DNA from 3 places in the Agarivorans sp. QJM3NY_33 genome. Region 3 is predicted to be linked to each of the others. Evidence: predicted binding sites of a transcription regulator. Region 3 holds the regulator's gene; each other region holds the start of a gene.

Region 1 (4,912 bases), 210 kb from region 3:
TCTGGAGGTATTGGCTAAAGATCAGGACGGCTTTTTCCTTATGGTGGAAGGGGGGCAAATTGATTGGGCTGGACATAGTAACGATGCTGGCACGATGTTACATGAAATGATCAAATTCGATGAAGCGGTCAATTCAGTTTATGAGTGGGCGAAAGGTCGTGAAGATACCTTGATCATTGTGACCGCAGACCACGAAACAGGTTCGTTCGGTTTCAGCTATTCTTCAAATGACTTACCAAAACCAGAAAAACGTACTGGCGAAGCATTTCAAAAACGCGATTATGCGCCTAACTTCAACTTTGGTAAGTTTGATATTTTAGACGGTTTGTATAATCAGAAAATGAGTTATGCAGATATGCTTGCTCAGTTCGACAAATTGGATAAAGCGCAACAAACTCCAGATCATTTAGCTGAAATTGTGAACGCAAATAGTGATTTTTCGATTACCTCTGAGCAAGCAGCTCATGTGATGGCAACCAAGCCAAATCCATACTATAAAAAAATGCATAGCTACTTATCTGCGAATGATGTGCCTGCTATTAATGACTTCGACGCGTTCTTCCCTTATAACGACCGCGGTAACGTATTAGCGCGCCAACATGCGACGGGCCAAAATACGGTTTGGGGTACGGGCACGCATACTCATACTCCGGTCAATGTTTTTGCGTGGGGACCGTTAAAAGAAATCATTCCGGTTTCTCGAATTATGCACCACTCTGAATTGGGTCAATATATTAAAGATATGGTGAAATAGTCGGCGGTTTTCACGCTAATATTTACACGATGTTCTTGTCAAACGGTGCTAAGCAAAGGTTTAGCACCGTTTTTACATTTATAAATAAGAATTAGTTTATGGAGAATGCGCAGTGACCGAACCGCCAGCACTGTTCGGATTATCCTTTAGGTATCAGAGCCCAAAGGCTCTATCGAGCGTGTTCAGTTCGCTGCCTGCACCTAGTCTGACGAATCATCAATAGTAACAACCCCAAGCCGATTAACCAGCTGCTTTTGGGCTCAGGTACGCTGACCGCCGCTAATGTTAAACCAGTAATGCGCTCGCGCTGGATGCTGGTTGTGTGATTATCGGTTTCGAAGTTTCGGCCAAAGAACTCGATTGAGACTATTTTATCAGCCTCTGTTTCTGCAAATAAATTGACATAGCCATAAGGCTCGCGTTTATTTCCGCTCACTCTCGTTGGGCTGCCGTAGTGCTCGGGTTCCAATACGGCTGCATCTAAAATTTGGTGAGTGGCAAACATTAAGTTTTCAGACTTGGTGGTAATACGCAATTGATTACCACTATCACCTGCGCTCCACCAAAAACCAAAATACCCGACGGCTTGGTCAAAACTTAATTTTACAGCGCTGTTATTCGGAATAAATAGGTATTTCCCTTCGCCAAATGCCCCCCCATAAACCCCAAATTTGTGGATCTTCGCGGTGCCTTTATTTACCGAGTAATAGCCAAAATCGGCTTGGTAACCCTTGGCTAGGCTGTTGTTCGATAGTAGGTCAAAATCTTCGGTGAGGGTTAATCCGCTCACTTGAGAGCTTTGAATGCCTGGTTTTTCGATACTGTAGATAACGCCTGCCTGGCTGGCTAATGAAGTGAATACTGTTGTTAGAATGCTTGAACAGAGTGTGAATTGCATGAGTATTTTGTGAAATCTTGCTTGCATTTGATACCTCGACTGGATCGCGCTAGCGTTGGTGGTTTTAGGTGCTGTTGATTACCGAGTAATCCAGTTTCATGCCAGTTTTATTATATTTTTATTTTTCAATTACTTATCGCTTAGTTCTTATTGAAATAGAATACATTTCTCGAAATGCAAACTAGGTATTCGCTTTTTGCAAATTCGATTATTCTTTTGATAGTTCAAGGGGGAAGTACAGTTTGTGGGAGAGGGACTCGTTATTGACTTGACGGTGCTCTCTTGGTCACTGAATCGTTTATTTAATTGATGATTTGTATTTGTTAGCTTTATGACAGGAAGGAATCATAGAATAATTATTGCCCCTGATAATTTTTGAGTTTAAATTGGCTTGTACAAGGATAATATTGTATTAGTTGTTTGGTTATATATATGAACCACAACTAATACATGCAGTTATACTTTAGAAAGCGGCATGATATAAGTATCTATTTTAAATGGGTTTTTTACCTGATTTGTGTTGCTAAAATCTACTTTTGTATATAGGATTTTTTATATTATTATTGCTAAGCAAAGCTTTAAAAATACCAGCCAATTAGATTTAAGTACATCCGCAGGCTATGCCTATAAAAATTTAATTACATGTTTAAAAATAACGTATGGGGCTTAGATGAGTCAGTTAACTAGCTTAAGTCATCAGTGTACACTGTGACATCTACCTTATGCCATCGTTCATCCGCTTGAAGGCATAAGTAAGCACTGCTATTTGCCGCGCACGACCCTGTTCCCCCCGAGAATGCAGTATCGGGTTGTTTGTGATCGGGATAATCATTGTAAACAACTCTCAAGGCTGGTCTGGCAATCGACCACTTAGTTCAGTTCAACTGGGTGAGCAATGGTCAACAAGAGGTGAGTGTTGCAGGCTATTTTAGATGAAGCAGCAAAGCTAGCGATTAATGCTTTTGATTCCTCACACATTATGTCGGTGATATAAAAAAGCAACTGGCCAATGCTTAGATGGCCGTCAAGCTCCAATCAAGCGCTAAGATTTATCTCGCTCTGATGCTTAAACCAGATCGACAGCTATACCTTGTCGAAGAGTGTTTTCCGCTAGGCTTATATTCTTAGCAGAAGCCAGATACCAATACTTATTCCCAAGCGTTTTCTTGTCGCTGCGTGAACAGAGAACTCTCAGTAACCCTTCGAGTAAATCTGAGGGTGGTTTATTCGCATCGATGATGCGCCTGTGGGGACTTATTCGAAGCGAACCATCGCTGCATTAGGCTTGGTATTCGTTGCGATGCGCTAAAATTATTTGTATATGCTGGCATTCAGGTGCGCATAAAAATAGCTCTAAATGGCTAGTAGCGGTTTCACATCGATAGGTGTCAGTTATTCGAGACAGCTCCCTTCAATTAGTTTTTATCAATTGGTGGAGCGGTATTTACTAAATGCTATTTTTAAATGAGTCGAGAATATATCGGACTCAAATAACGGCACTGGTCTATTGAATGCGATTTTGTATTGTAAAATATTGTTCTTTCTGGAATTGAACACTGTAGTCAACTCTATGCAGAGTTTAAATCCTCTGCAGCTGCCATATGGAATAGTGTTTTAATCTAGAATATATATTCTAGCGGTCTAATATATGGCATTTGTCTTATTCTAGGTATTTTGCTTATTCACAAAAAAATCACACCGGAAAAGTAAATGACTTCCCTCTGCCTTCATTGAGAGAAATTTATTAAAGGTTTTGCTTCTAAGCCCTTAAAAATCATCTAATATATATAAAAACGATAAACGAGAGGGTAATCAGAAGTGCTACAATAATTAATCTTTTATTTCTATCTCCCATCTAAGTCATATATTCATCCCGGCCAAGTTAGGTCGAGATATTGACTGTTTTCTGATTTGTGAAGTGATACATAGAGAGCTTATATGAACAAATTTAAACTTCAAATTGTTGGCACGCTCAGTGCCATTATCCTCATCATCGTAGTGCTGCTATCGAGTCTAAGTTTTAATTCTTTCAGAACAGAAAGTATTTATTTACATGAAGAATTACTTCGTGAAAGAACGATCACTGTTGAGACTAAATTGAATGAAAAACTCAAAGCTTATAAGCAGATGTTATCTTCGATTCAAGTTGCTCCTAAGGATTTTTCCGACGCAGGCCTATCTGAAAAATTGGTCACTGAGCTGAAGGCATTACGTCGTTCGATGGGCAAGATAGGCGATGGTGTTGCGGTATTTAACAGAGATGGTGAAGTGTATTTTGAAACTGGTAAAAAGCTTAGTTTTAATGTGAAGGATTTGAACCGTGCATTTTACACGGCCTTGTTCAAACAAGGAGAAAGCTTTTTTGTCTCGCCTCCTTTTGAGTCGAAAGAAAGTGGTAATACGGTTGTCGCGATTGCTTATAAGCTCAGCGATTCAGCAGCCGTGGTGGCGAATGTATATTTGGCTTCAATACTTGAAGATATTGCGAACCGTAAAGATATGGTTTTATACACCGCCGATGGCACTATTTTGCTATCCGCCTATCCAGATTTTGTCGGCAAAAATATCTTTACCAAGCGCCCTCTATATAAACAGTTTAGCCCAGAGTCACCGAAGTTATCTTACGAAAGCGAAGTGAATGGCGAAATGGTCGCCTTCACTGCTTTTTGGGGAAAACTTGAACAGGCGAATATGAACTTTATTACTTACATTCGTAATGATCAAATTCATGAGAGCGCAGATGAGCAGTTATGGACATCTATTGTTATCGGTTTGTTTTGTCTGATTATTGCTATTTTAGTTTTATTAGTGGCCTTGAATAAGCTGGTGATTAAGCCGGTTGGCGGCGCTCCCGATGACATTGCAGCTTTAATGGAAAGTATGTCGAAGGGACATTTAAGTCAAAATCTAAAGGTGACGGGTCAAGAGACAGGAATCTATCTTTCATTGGTGAATTTATCCAGACAACTGAATGAGTTGGTTAATAACTCTCGAAGCATTTCTGAAAGTGTTTCTTCGGCATCTCAAGAGTTGAATGTGGTTATGAATGAGACTCAGAACAATGCCAATCAAGAGTTGATACAAGTCGAACAAATCTCAACTGCGATTAATGAGTTGTCATCAACCTCTCAAGAAGTGAGCAGTAAGGCGGGTTTAGCGGAACAAGATGCCGAAAAAGCTCAAGCGAATGTGTCCAGTGGGCAGTTGGTTTTAGAAGAAAATATTCGTCTTACGGATCAAATTCATCACTCGGTAACAGA
Region 2 (4,912 bases), 1.1 Mb from region 3:
GTAAGAGTGAACAGATAATGAGTTAGATTGGTATACAACAGGCATTTGCATTTAATCGGCTCCAGAAACAACAAAGGCAGCTTGCGCTGCCTTTGTTAATTTTTAAGTCATAAGCACAGCTTATGGCGCTTTTGGTGGCCGAGCTGCACGCTTACGATCGTTTTCAGTAAGGTGGCGCTTACGAATACGAATACTCTCTGGTGTTACTTCAACGAGTTCATCATCATCAATAAATTCTAAAGCTTGCTCTAGAGTTAACACGATCGGCGGCGTAAGGGTTTGAGCTTCATCGGTACCAGAAGAACGAACGTTGGTGAGCTGCTTACCTTTCAAACAGTTTACCGTTAGGTCGTTTTCACGGGTATGGATCCCAACAATCTGACCTTCGTATACTTCGTCAGCATGTTTAGCAAACAAACGACCACGGTCTTGTAAGTTAAACAACGAGTAAGTCAGTGCTTTACCGCTAGCATTGGAGATTAATACGCCATTTTGACGTTGACCAATGGTGCCGCCTTTGTGTGGACCGTAACACTCGAAAGTATGGTAAATCAAACCAGAACCCGAAGTGAGAGTCATGAATTCAGTTTGGAAACCCATCAAACCACGGCTTGGCATTAGGAAGTCCATGCGAACACGACCTTTACCGTCTGGAGCCATATCGGTGAGGTCACCCTTACGAATGCCCATTTGCTCCATAACACTGCCTTGATGCGCTTCTTCAACATCAATGGTCACTGTTTCATAGGGTTCTTCCAGTTTACCGTCAACGGTACGTAGAATTACTTCTGGACGTGATACTGCAAGTTCAAAGCCTTCACGACGCATGTTTTCGATCAAGATCCCCAGATGAAGCTCACCACGACCTGATACGCGGAACTTATCGGGGTCATCCATTTCTTCAACACGTAATGCAACGTTATGCACCATTTCTTTTTGTAAACGCTCTAAAATATTTCGAGAGGTCACAAACTTACCTTCTTTACCAGCAAACGGAGAGTTGTTCACTTGGAAGGTCATGTTCACCGTTGGTTCATCTACGCTTAAAGGTGTTAAAGCTTCTACATTATTGGTATCACAAACGGTGTCAGAGATTTTTAACTCGCCTAAACCGGTGATAGCAATAATGTTACCCGCTTCCGCGAGAGTAGTTTCTTTACGCTCAAGACCGAGGTAATTTAGCACGAGGCCTATTTTACCGTTACGTTTCTTACCATCAGCACCAATAATGGTCACTTGCTGGTTTGGCACAACACTGCCGCGGGTGATACGGCCAACACCAATCACACCGACATAAGAGTTGTAATCCAACTGAGAGATTTGCATTTGGAAATCGCCGTTTGGATCAGCGGCTGGGGGTGCAACGTTATCTACAATCGCTTGGAACAGTGGTTCCATATTGTCTGATGGATTATCTAAATCCATTGTCGCCCAACCATTGATAGCTGATGCGTAAACAACTTTAAAGTCTAATTGGTCATCAGTGGCACCGAGGTTATCGAATAAATCAAATACTTGATCCATCACCCAATCAGGACGAGCGCCAGGCTTATCGATTTTATTGATCACCAAAATTGGCTTCAGGCCTTGAGCAAAAGCTTTTTGAGTCACAAAGCGGGTTTGCGGCATTGGGCCTTCTTGTGCGTCAACCAACAGCAAGACCGAATCAGCCATTGACATCACACGTTCTACTTCGCCGCCAAAGTCGGCGTGTCCAGGAGTATCTACGATATTGATATGGTAATCATGCCATTCGATAGCAGTATTCTTTGCAAGAATCGTAATACCACGCTCTTTTTCAATATCGTTAGAGTCCATGACTCGCTCTTCAGCATCGCCACGGGTAGTTAGAGTTCCTGATTGCTGCAATAGCTTGTCTACCAGGGTAGTTTTCCCATGGTCGACGTGAGCAATAATGGCGATGTTTCTTAACTTATCTAGCACGGCGTTTAGCCCTTTATATAATGAGGTAAAATCAAAAAGTGGGCTATTGTACATATAAACGACAAATTCTCATAGTTTTAAGTTGATCACGGTTTTTCTAACTAGCAATTAGGGTATGATTGATCTGCTCAAAAGCTCATGCACCAACATGGACAAAGATAGCACCAACAAGGTGCGTTAGTTTGCACTAATTTGATGCCTAGTCGTAGTACCACCATATATATCAAGGCTTTATGTGTTGGCACAATTTTAGCTTGAAGCAACACAACAACGTTAATTCGTCATAAATACTACTAAATCGTTTGAACCATCAATTTTGATGACACCGGAGGTTAAAAACATGTCTGCAGAAGTTTTAGCTTTGCTTAAAGAGCAAGAAGTTAAATTCGTTGACTTACGCTTTACTGATACTAAAGGTAAAGAGCAACACGTATCTATCCCATCTCACCAGGTTGACGAAGATTTCTTCACCGACGGTAAAATGTTTGATGGTTCTTCTATTTCTGGCTGGAAAGGCATTAACGAATCTGACATGGTTTTGATGCCAGATGCATCTACCGCCGTATTAGACCCTTTCACTGAAGAAAACACTCTGAACCTTCGTTGTGACATTCTTGAACCCGCAACGATGCAAGGTTACGACCGTGACCCACGTTCAGTTGCTAAGCGCGCTGAAGCTTACATGCGCTCTACTGGCGTTGCAGATGCAGCTTATTTTGGTCCAGAACCAGAGTTCTTCTTGTTTGATGATGTTAAATACAAAACTGACATGTCAGGTTCTATGTACAAAATTGATGCTGATGAAGCATCTTGGAACTCAGACAAGCACTTCGAAGATGGTAACACTGGTCACCGTCCTGGAGTGAAAGGTGGTTACTTCCCAGTTGCCCCTGTCGATTCTTCACAAGACCTACGTTCTGCAATGTGTTTAGTACTTGAAGAAATGGGCCAAACTGTTGAAGCGCATCACCACGAAGTGGCAACCGCTGGTCAAAACGAAATCGCAACTTTATTCAACTCAATTGTTGAAAAAGCCGATGAAACTCAAGTTCTTAAATATGTTGTCCACAACGTAGCTCACGCTTACGGTAAAACAGCAACCTTTATGCCTAAGCCTGTTGTTGGTGATAACGGTAGCGGTATGCACGTTCACCAATCTATTTGGAAAGACGGCGAAAACTTGTTTGCTGGTGACCTATACGGTGGCCTATCTGAAACTGCATTGTTCTACATTGGCGGTATCATCAAACACGCGAAAGCAATCAATGCTTTTGCGAACGCTTCGACTAACTCGTACAAACGTTTGGTCCCTGGTTTTGAAGCCCCTGTAATGCTAGCTTACTCAGCACGTAACCGTTCTGCGTCAATTCGTATCCCAGTGGTTCCATCTCCAAAAGCACGTCGTATCGAAGTTCGCTTCCCTGACCCATCAGCCAACCCATACTTAGCATTCTCTGCAATGTTGATGGCTGGCCTTGACGGGATCAAGAACAAGATCCACCCTGGCGATGCTATGGATAAAGATTTGTACGACCTACCAGCAGAAGAAGCTGCAGCCATTCCACAAGTTGCAACTTCGTTAGAAGACGCACTGAAGAATCTAGATGCTGACCGCGAATTCTTAACTGCCGGTGGCGTATTCAGTGATGATTACATCGATTCTTACATCGCATTGAAAGCTGCAGACGTTGAACGCATTAACATGACAACTCACCCAGTTGAGTTCGAATTGTACTACAGCGTATAAACAAAACGTTAAATCGCTTCAAAAACCCGCTTTTAAGCGGGTTTTTTTATTGCTTTTCATGTAAATCTTGCCCACCTTAATTAATTAGCTCAGAGGAAATAAAGATGGGTAAATATTTAACGATCTTTTTAGCGATGCACTGCATATTGTTCAGCGCCCAAGCAAACAACACCGTCTACCAATGGGTGGATGCACAAGGTGTCACTCACTTCTCCGATCAGCCGCAAGCGGGTGCCACTCAATTAGAGGTCAACCCCGTCCCTCCAGCAACTCAAGGGCCACTGGTAAGCCCTCGGGCAGCCGTCAAGAAAGCTGAAAAAACCATCAAATATCAATTAAATATCAGCCAGCCACTGAATGAACAAACAATCAGGGATAATCAAGGTAAAATAACCATCAAAGCCGCTACCTTACCCGCACCAAATAACAGCATGAGCTACAAATTAGTGCTCGATCAGCTGCCTCAAGGCCAGTTATCTAAACAAGCTCATTTTCAACTCACCAACATTGATCGAGGCGCCCACACAATTCAAGTGCAGCTAGTCGATAGTTCGGGCAAGCTTATTGCATCATCCGAAACAATAACCATATTTTTGCACCGTGCTAAAACATCAGGCAGCGTAAGCACTACAGCAGGGGGAAGCTAAGTTCTCATTCTCTGCTATTTAGCGTTAAAATTAGTGCAGAAGCACCAAAGTGGTGCAATCCATTCAGGAGAGAGTTGTGTTGAAGATTTCTGGGCTAGAGCGCTTGGTACTTGAAAATCAGGTAACAGCGATTGTGTTGCTCGATGCTGAACTCAATATCCAATATGTGAATGCTTCGGCCGAGCAATTACTCGGGCAAAGTGCGAAACGGCTGATCAACGAACCACTGACTTTACAAATTAAACACAGCTCACTAGACCTAAGTAAGTTAGGCAGCATCTGCGGGGTTGGTCAAAGCTTTACCGACAACGAAGTCACCTTGGTGTTTGATAACCATCATGCCTTGGTTGAGCTCTCGGCGACCCGATTACAAGAGCAACATTCCTATCGCTTAATGTTAGAAATGCGTGCCATTGGCCAACAAAAGAAAATCTCACAGGAACTTTATCAACACGCTCAGCAACAAGCGGCCAAGGAATTGGTGCGCGGTTTAGCTCACGAGATAAAAAATCCACTAGGTGGATTACGGGGCGCAGCACAGCTATTGGAAAAAGAACTGGTAAATCCAGAACTG
Region 3 (4,912 bases):
GAACCGGAGCGCCCGCTAACGATAATCAGTTCCATGATAACCCCTAATAACGATTAGAGTCTTAGGCTATCATGATCGTGTATAATTCGTCATCACTTTGTGCTGTACGAAGTTGTTTGCATATTTGCTTATCATTAAGTTTTTCAGCAACTTGAGCGAGAGTATTTAGATGTTGTTGACATTGGTCTTCGGGAACCAGTAAGGCAAATATTAAATCAACGGCTTGATTGTCAATGGCGTCAAAGGAAATCGCCGGAGTACAGCGTAATAATACTGCGGTCGCATGGTATTGATTGCCTATTCTACCGTGAGGGATCGCGATGCCTTGGCCAATGCCAGTACTGCCCATGCGTTCACGATTTAATAAACTTTCAAATATACTTTTAGATGTGGTGTCGAGTTGCTTCGCAACTAGTTCACTGATCAATTCCAATGCTCGTTTTTTTGACGAACATTGGACTGCACTTTGGGTGCAGTCCAAGCTTAGTACTTTATCTATTTGCATTACTATGACTAATGTTTGGTGAGTTTTTCTTTATGCTTAATGACTTGGCGATCGAGCTTATCGATGAGGCTATCGATGGCCGCGTACATATCAGCGTGTTCTGAAGTGGCGAATAATTCACCACCATTTAGGTGTATAGTGGCTTCGGCAATCTGATTCAGTTTTTCGACATTGAGAATAACATGGACATTATTAATTTGGTCGAATCGTCGTTGTAGCTTAGTAAACTTAGTGTGGACATATTCTCTCAAAGACTCAGTGATTTCTACGTGGTGTCCAGTAAGGTTAATTTGCATAGATGTCGTCCCCTTTATAGTGGCCTTTAAATAAGGCTCTTACGTTGGTTAGAAGGTGGAATAGCCAATGACTCACGATATTTAGCTATCGTACGCCTAGCCACCTTGATGCCTTGATCTGCCAAAATATCAGCGATTTTACTATCGCTGAGTGGTTTACTGGTATTCTCGGCAGCAACCAGTTTCTTAATTAATGCACGAATGGCTGTTGAGGAGCATTCTCCTCCACCATCGGTAGCCACATGGCTAGAGAAAAAGTATTTGAGTTCGAAGATCCCGCGAGGGGTATGCATGAATTTTTGAGTCGTGACCCTAGAGATCGTGGATTCATGCATTTCAACCGCTTCGGCAACATCATTCAATACCATCGGTTTCATGGCTTCTTCACCATATTCAAAGAAAGCTTGTTGGTGATGCACGATGCAATTAGAGACTTTCAGTAGGGTTTCGTTACGGCTTTCAATACTCTTGATGAACCATTTTGCTTCTTGCAGATGGCTGCGAATAAACTGGGTATCGTTGGCGTTGGTCGAGGTTTTAGTCATCGATGCATAATGTGAATTGATGCGTAGTTTTGGCATCGCGTCAGGATTGAGTTCAACCACCCAGCGACCTTGACGTTTAATCACCGAGACATCGGGAATTACGTATTGGGCTTGATTTGGTTCGACGGCATTACCAGGTCTTGGCTCTAAGGTGTGAATCAGCCGCATCACTTCGCGTAGCTGCTCCTCTTTTAACTTGGTTTTACGGGCCAATAAACGAAAATCTCGATTTGCTAATACGTCAATATGATTCGATACGATGTCTTTCGCTTCATTCAGCCAAGGTGTTTGTTCGCTGAAACGACTTAATTGGATGAGTAAGCATTCCTGTAGAGAGCGGGCAGCAATACCAACTGGATCGAAGTGCTGAATACGTTTAAGTACTGCTTCAATTTCATCTAACTCGACATCTAAATCATTATTTTCAATCGAACGTAGTCCCTCAAGTAATTGCTCACAATCTTGTGTCAGGTAACCTGATTGGTCGACTGCGTCGATGATGGCGAGGGCGATAGCTTGGTCTATTTCACTAAAAGGCGTGAGGCGCATTTGCCAGAGCAAGTGATCTTGTAAGGAGTCAACGGTTTCACCTTGAAACAACATGTCGTTGTCATCACTGCTGCTACCGGATGAAGAGCTGGCAGGAGCCGAGCTCGCGCTGTAAATGTCATCCCAAGTTGAGTCAACCGGAAGATCGTCTGCGACGGTATCTTGACTAATCGCATCGCCAGTTTCCATCTGGCTGCTATCGATCTCCGTTTGGCTATTGTTTGCATCACTATTTTGCTCGCTGGCTGATTTAAATTCAGCCGAGTCTGCGTCATTTGCTTGCGCTTCATCTGCTTCTAGCAGAGGATTACTCTCCAAAGCTTCTTGGATTTCCTGCTGCAGATCCAGCGTCGAAAGCTGGAGTAAGCGTATGGCCTGTTGTAACTGGGGGGTCATGGTTAATTGCTGACCAAGACGCAACTGCAAAGATGCTTTCATTAATTACCGCTGTTCCTTCTTTTTATTATCGCGTTTGAGGACATACTTTAACTATAGCTTGAATTGTTCACCGAGATAAACTCGTTTCACATGCTCATTTTTAAGTATCTCCTCAGGTTTTCCTGAGGCTATCAGTTCGCCTTGGCTAACGATATAGGCGTGCTCACAAACATCTAGTGTTTCTCTTACATTGTGGTCGGTGATCAATACACCCAGACCGCGATCACGAAGATGTTCAATGATTTTTTTTATATCGATAACAGAAATAGGATCCACGCCTGCGAAGGGTTCGTCAAGCAAAATAAACTTAGGTGCGGCAGCTAGAGCGCGGGCAATTTCTACTCGGCGACGTTCACCGCCCGACAGACTCATGCCTAAATTCTTGCGAATATGACCAATATGAAACTCTTCAAGTAAGTCATCGAGCGCGCCCATTTGTTGTTGTTTATCGAGGTCTTTACGTGTTTCTAAGACCGCTAAAATATTCTTTTCTACCGAGAGGCGACGAAAGATAGATGCTTCTTGCGGTAGGTAACCTATGCCTTTGCGAGCCCTGGTATGCATGGCGGTACTTGACAGATCTTCGTTGTCAATTAGGATCCGCCCTTGGTCCCTTGGGACTAAACCAACCACCATATAAAAAGTGGTGGTTTTTCCAGCGCCATTGGGCCCTAATAAACCGACAATTTTTCCAGTTTCAACATTGAGACTCACGTTTTTAACGACCTTGCGCCCCTTGTAACTTTTGGCAAGGTTTTCTGCAATTAAGGTACTCATGGTTGAGGCGTGGCCTTGGGGGCAACTTTGTTGAGTTGTTGGGGTAAGAAAATGGTGGTCACCCGATTGTTTTGGTCGCCCTGAGCAACCATTTCTTGTTTGTTAATGCTGTATTTAATCATTTGACCTTTGACTAAGCTTTCTTCTTGCTTCAGCAGTGCATTGTTAGTAAGCGTAAGCGTTTGAGTCTTCAAATCGTAACGCACTTCGTTCGCCTCTGCTTCAATGGGCTTACCATTATCTAAGAGCTGATAGAAGGTGGCTGGTTTGCCTTTTGCTATCATCACTTCGCTGCCTTTTTGCTCACTTCCGATAACGCTCAGTTCTTCGGCGCGCATTTTTATCGAGCCTTGAGTCACGACGACATTACTATAAAAAGTGACGCGATTTTCTTTGATATTAACCTGTTGACGGTCGGCATCGACGACAATTTGTTTATTGAAGTCGTCTTCAAGCGCTTGAGCCCCCCAACTGATGAGTAACAGGCTTGCTAAAAAGGCTAATTTATTCTTGTGGATTGTGGTAAACCGCTTCGATATCATTTAATAAAGTCACTATTTCATTGGCTAAATCACCGTTCATTCCGCGTCCATATAATTCGTAGGATGGGCCATAAACGGTAACGAGTTTATCACTATGCATGGTTTCGTTTTGCAGGTCGATTTCCAAGCTGTCTGTAATTAAGTCACGAACGTATTTGCTGCGACTCAAGTTTTTAATTACTACATTGTCATTTAACATGACCGTGTGTTGCTGCTGTACTGTAGCTTGATCGGCCACGATTTGCCATACAGGTTGTTTGGGATCGGGATATACCAAGATTTTTGGTTGGCTGAAAGTGGTGTGCTTGAGTTGCTCAAAATACGCCATCTGTTCGGCATAAATACGATAGCGGGGCCTTCCCTGTTCGCCAAAACTAACACTGTATAGCTGTTCGGCAATAAAATTGGGTTTATTGATTTCGCGAGTTTCGGTCAGTTGTTGGGTATCTGACGGGCTGAGCTGCCAAAGCACCAAAGCCACCATAAATAAAACCGCAAAAAACCAAGTGGGTTTATTCATATACTCATGCCCTGAGCATTTTGTAGCTGTCCTTGTGCCTGAAGAATTAAATCGCATAATTCCCGCACTGCACCATAACCCCCAGCGGTTTTAGTCACTAATTTGGCAGCTTGTTTACATAATGGATGGGCGTCATATACAGCAACCCCTAAGGCACAGGCATTCATGACTGGAACATCGACCACGTCATCGCCGATATAGGCACAGTATTCGGGGCTTAAGCTTAGCTTTTGTTGTAATTGTCGATAGGCTTGCATTTTATCTTGCTGGCCCTGAAATATATGCTGCACACCTAAAGCTTGCATGCGGGTGCTGACTAAATTTGATTGGCGGCCGGTAATAATCGCAACCTCAATACCTGCATTGAGTAATGCTTTAATACCAAAGCCATCATGGGTGTGAAAGGCCTTTAATTCTTCGCCATCATTACCGAGGTAGATCCGACCATCGGAGAATACGCCATCGACATCACAAATGAGCAATTTTATATTTCTGGCTAAACTGTAGTTTTGCTGGGTGACCGCACCGTAGGGCGTTTCAACACTCACTAATAGACTCCTGCTTGCAGTAAGGTGTGCATATTAAAAGCGCCAATTACGGTTTGTTGATGGAGCACAAATAGACCGTTAATTGAGTCTTTCTTCATCAGTTTAAGCGCATCAAAGGCTAACCAATCATCTTCTATTACTTTAGGGTTGTGTGTCATCACTTGACCAATTGGCGTTTCATGAATATCGATA

Evidence for each region. Region 3 encodes sigma-54, which starts transcription at its own class of promoters, with help from an activator protein. Its sites were predicted from a motif close to GTTGGCACGNNNNTNGNNT; they were not measured.
Region 1: the regulator sigma-54 is predicted to act here: its motif matches at 1,740-1,758, upstream of ACRRSY_RS18055 (Npun_F0296 family exosortase-dependent surface protein).
Region 2: the regulator sigma-54 is predicted to act here: its motif matches at 2,182-2,200, upstream of glnA (glutamate--ammonia ligase).

Annotation. Positions count from the first base shown of each region.
Region 1 is NZ_CP194039.2:4,018,661-4,023,572, reverse strand. Features, by position in the region: gene ACRRSY_RS18060 (alkaline phosphatase) at 1-754, shown strand, start outside; gene ACRRSY_RS18055 (Npun_F0296 family exosortase-dependent surface protein) at 924-1,679, opposite strand; gene ACRRSY_RS18050 (methyl-accepting chemotaxis protein) at 3,591-4,912, shown strand, end outside.
Region 2 is NZ_CP194039.2:287,372-292,283, reverse strand. Features, by position in the region: gene typA (translational GTPase TypA) at 121-1,944, opposite strand; gene glnA (glutamate--ammonia ligase) at 2,285-3,691, shown strand; gene ACRRSY_RS01310 (DUF4124 domain-containing protein) at 3,796-4,338, shown strand; gene glnL (nitrogen regulation protein NR(II)) at 4,415-4,912, shown strand, end outside.
Region 3 is NZ_CP194039.2:4,228,726-4,233,637, reverse strand. Features, by position in the region: gene rapZ (RNase adapter RapZ) at 1-35, opposite strand, end outside; gene ptsN (PTS IIA-like nitrogen regulatory protein PtsN) at 62-505, opposite strand; gene hpf (ribosome hibernation promoting factor) at 514-801, opposite strand; gene ACRRSY_RS18975 (RNA polymerase factor sigma-54) at 828-2,333, opposite strand; gene lptB (LPS export ABC transporter ATP-binding protein) at 2,385-3,110, opposite strand; gene lptA (lipopolysaccharide transport periplasmic protein LptA) at 3,107-3,652, opposite strand; gene lptC (LPS export ABC transporter periplasmic protein LptC) at 3,615-4,172, opposite strand; gene kdsC (3-deoxy-manno-octulosonate-8-phosphatase KdsC) at 4,169-4,720, opposite strand; gene ACRRSY_RS18950 (KpsF/GutQ family sugar-phosphate isomerase) at 4,720-4,912, opposite strand, start outside.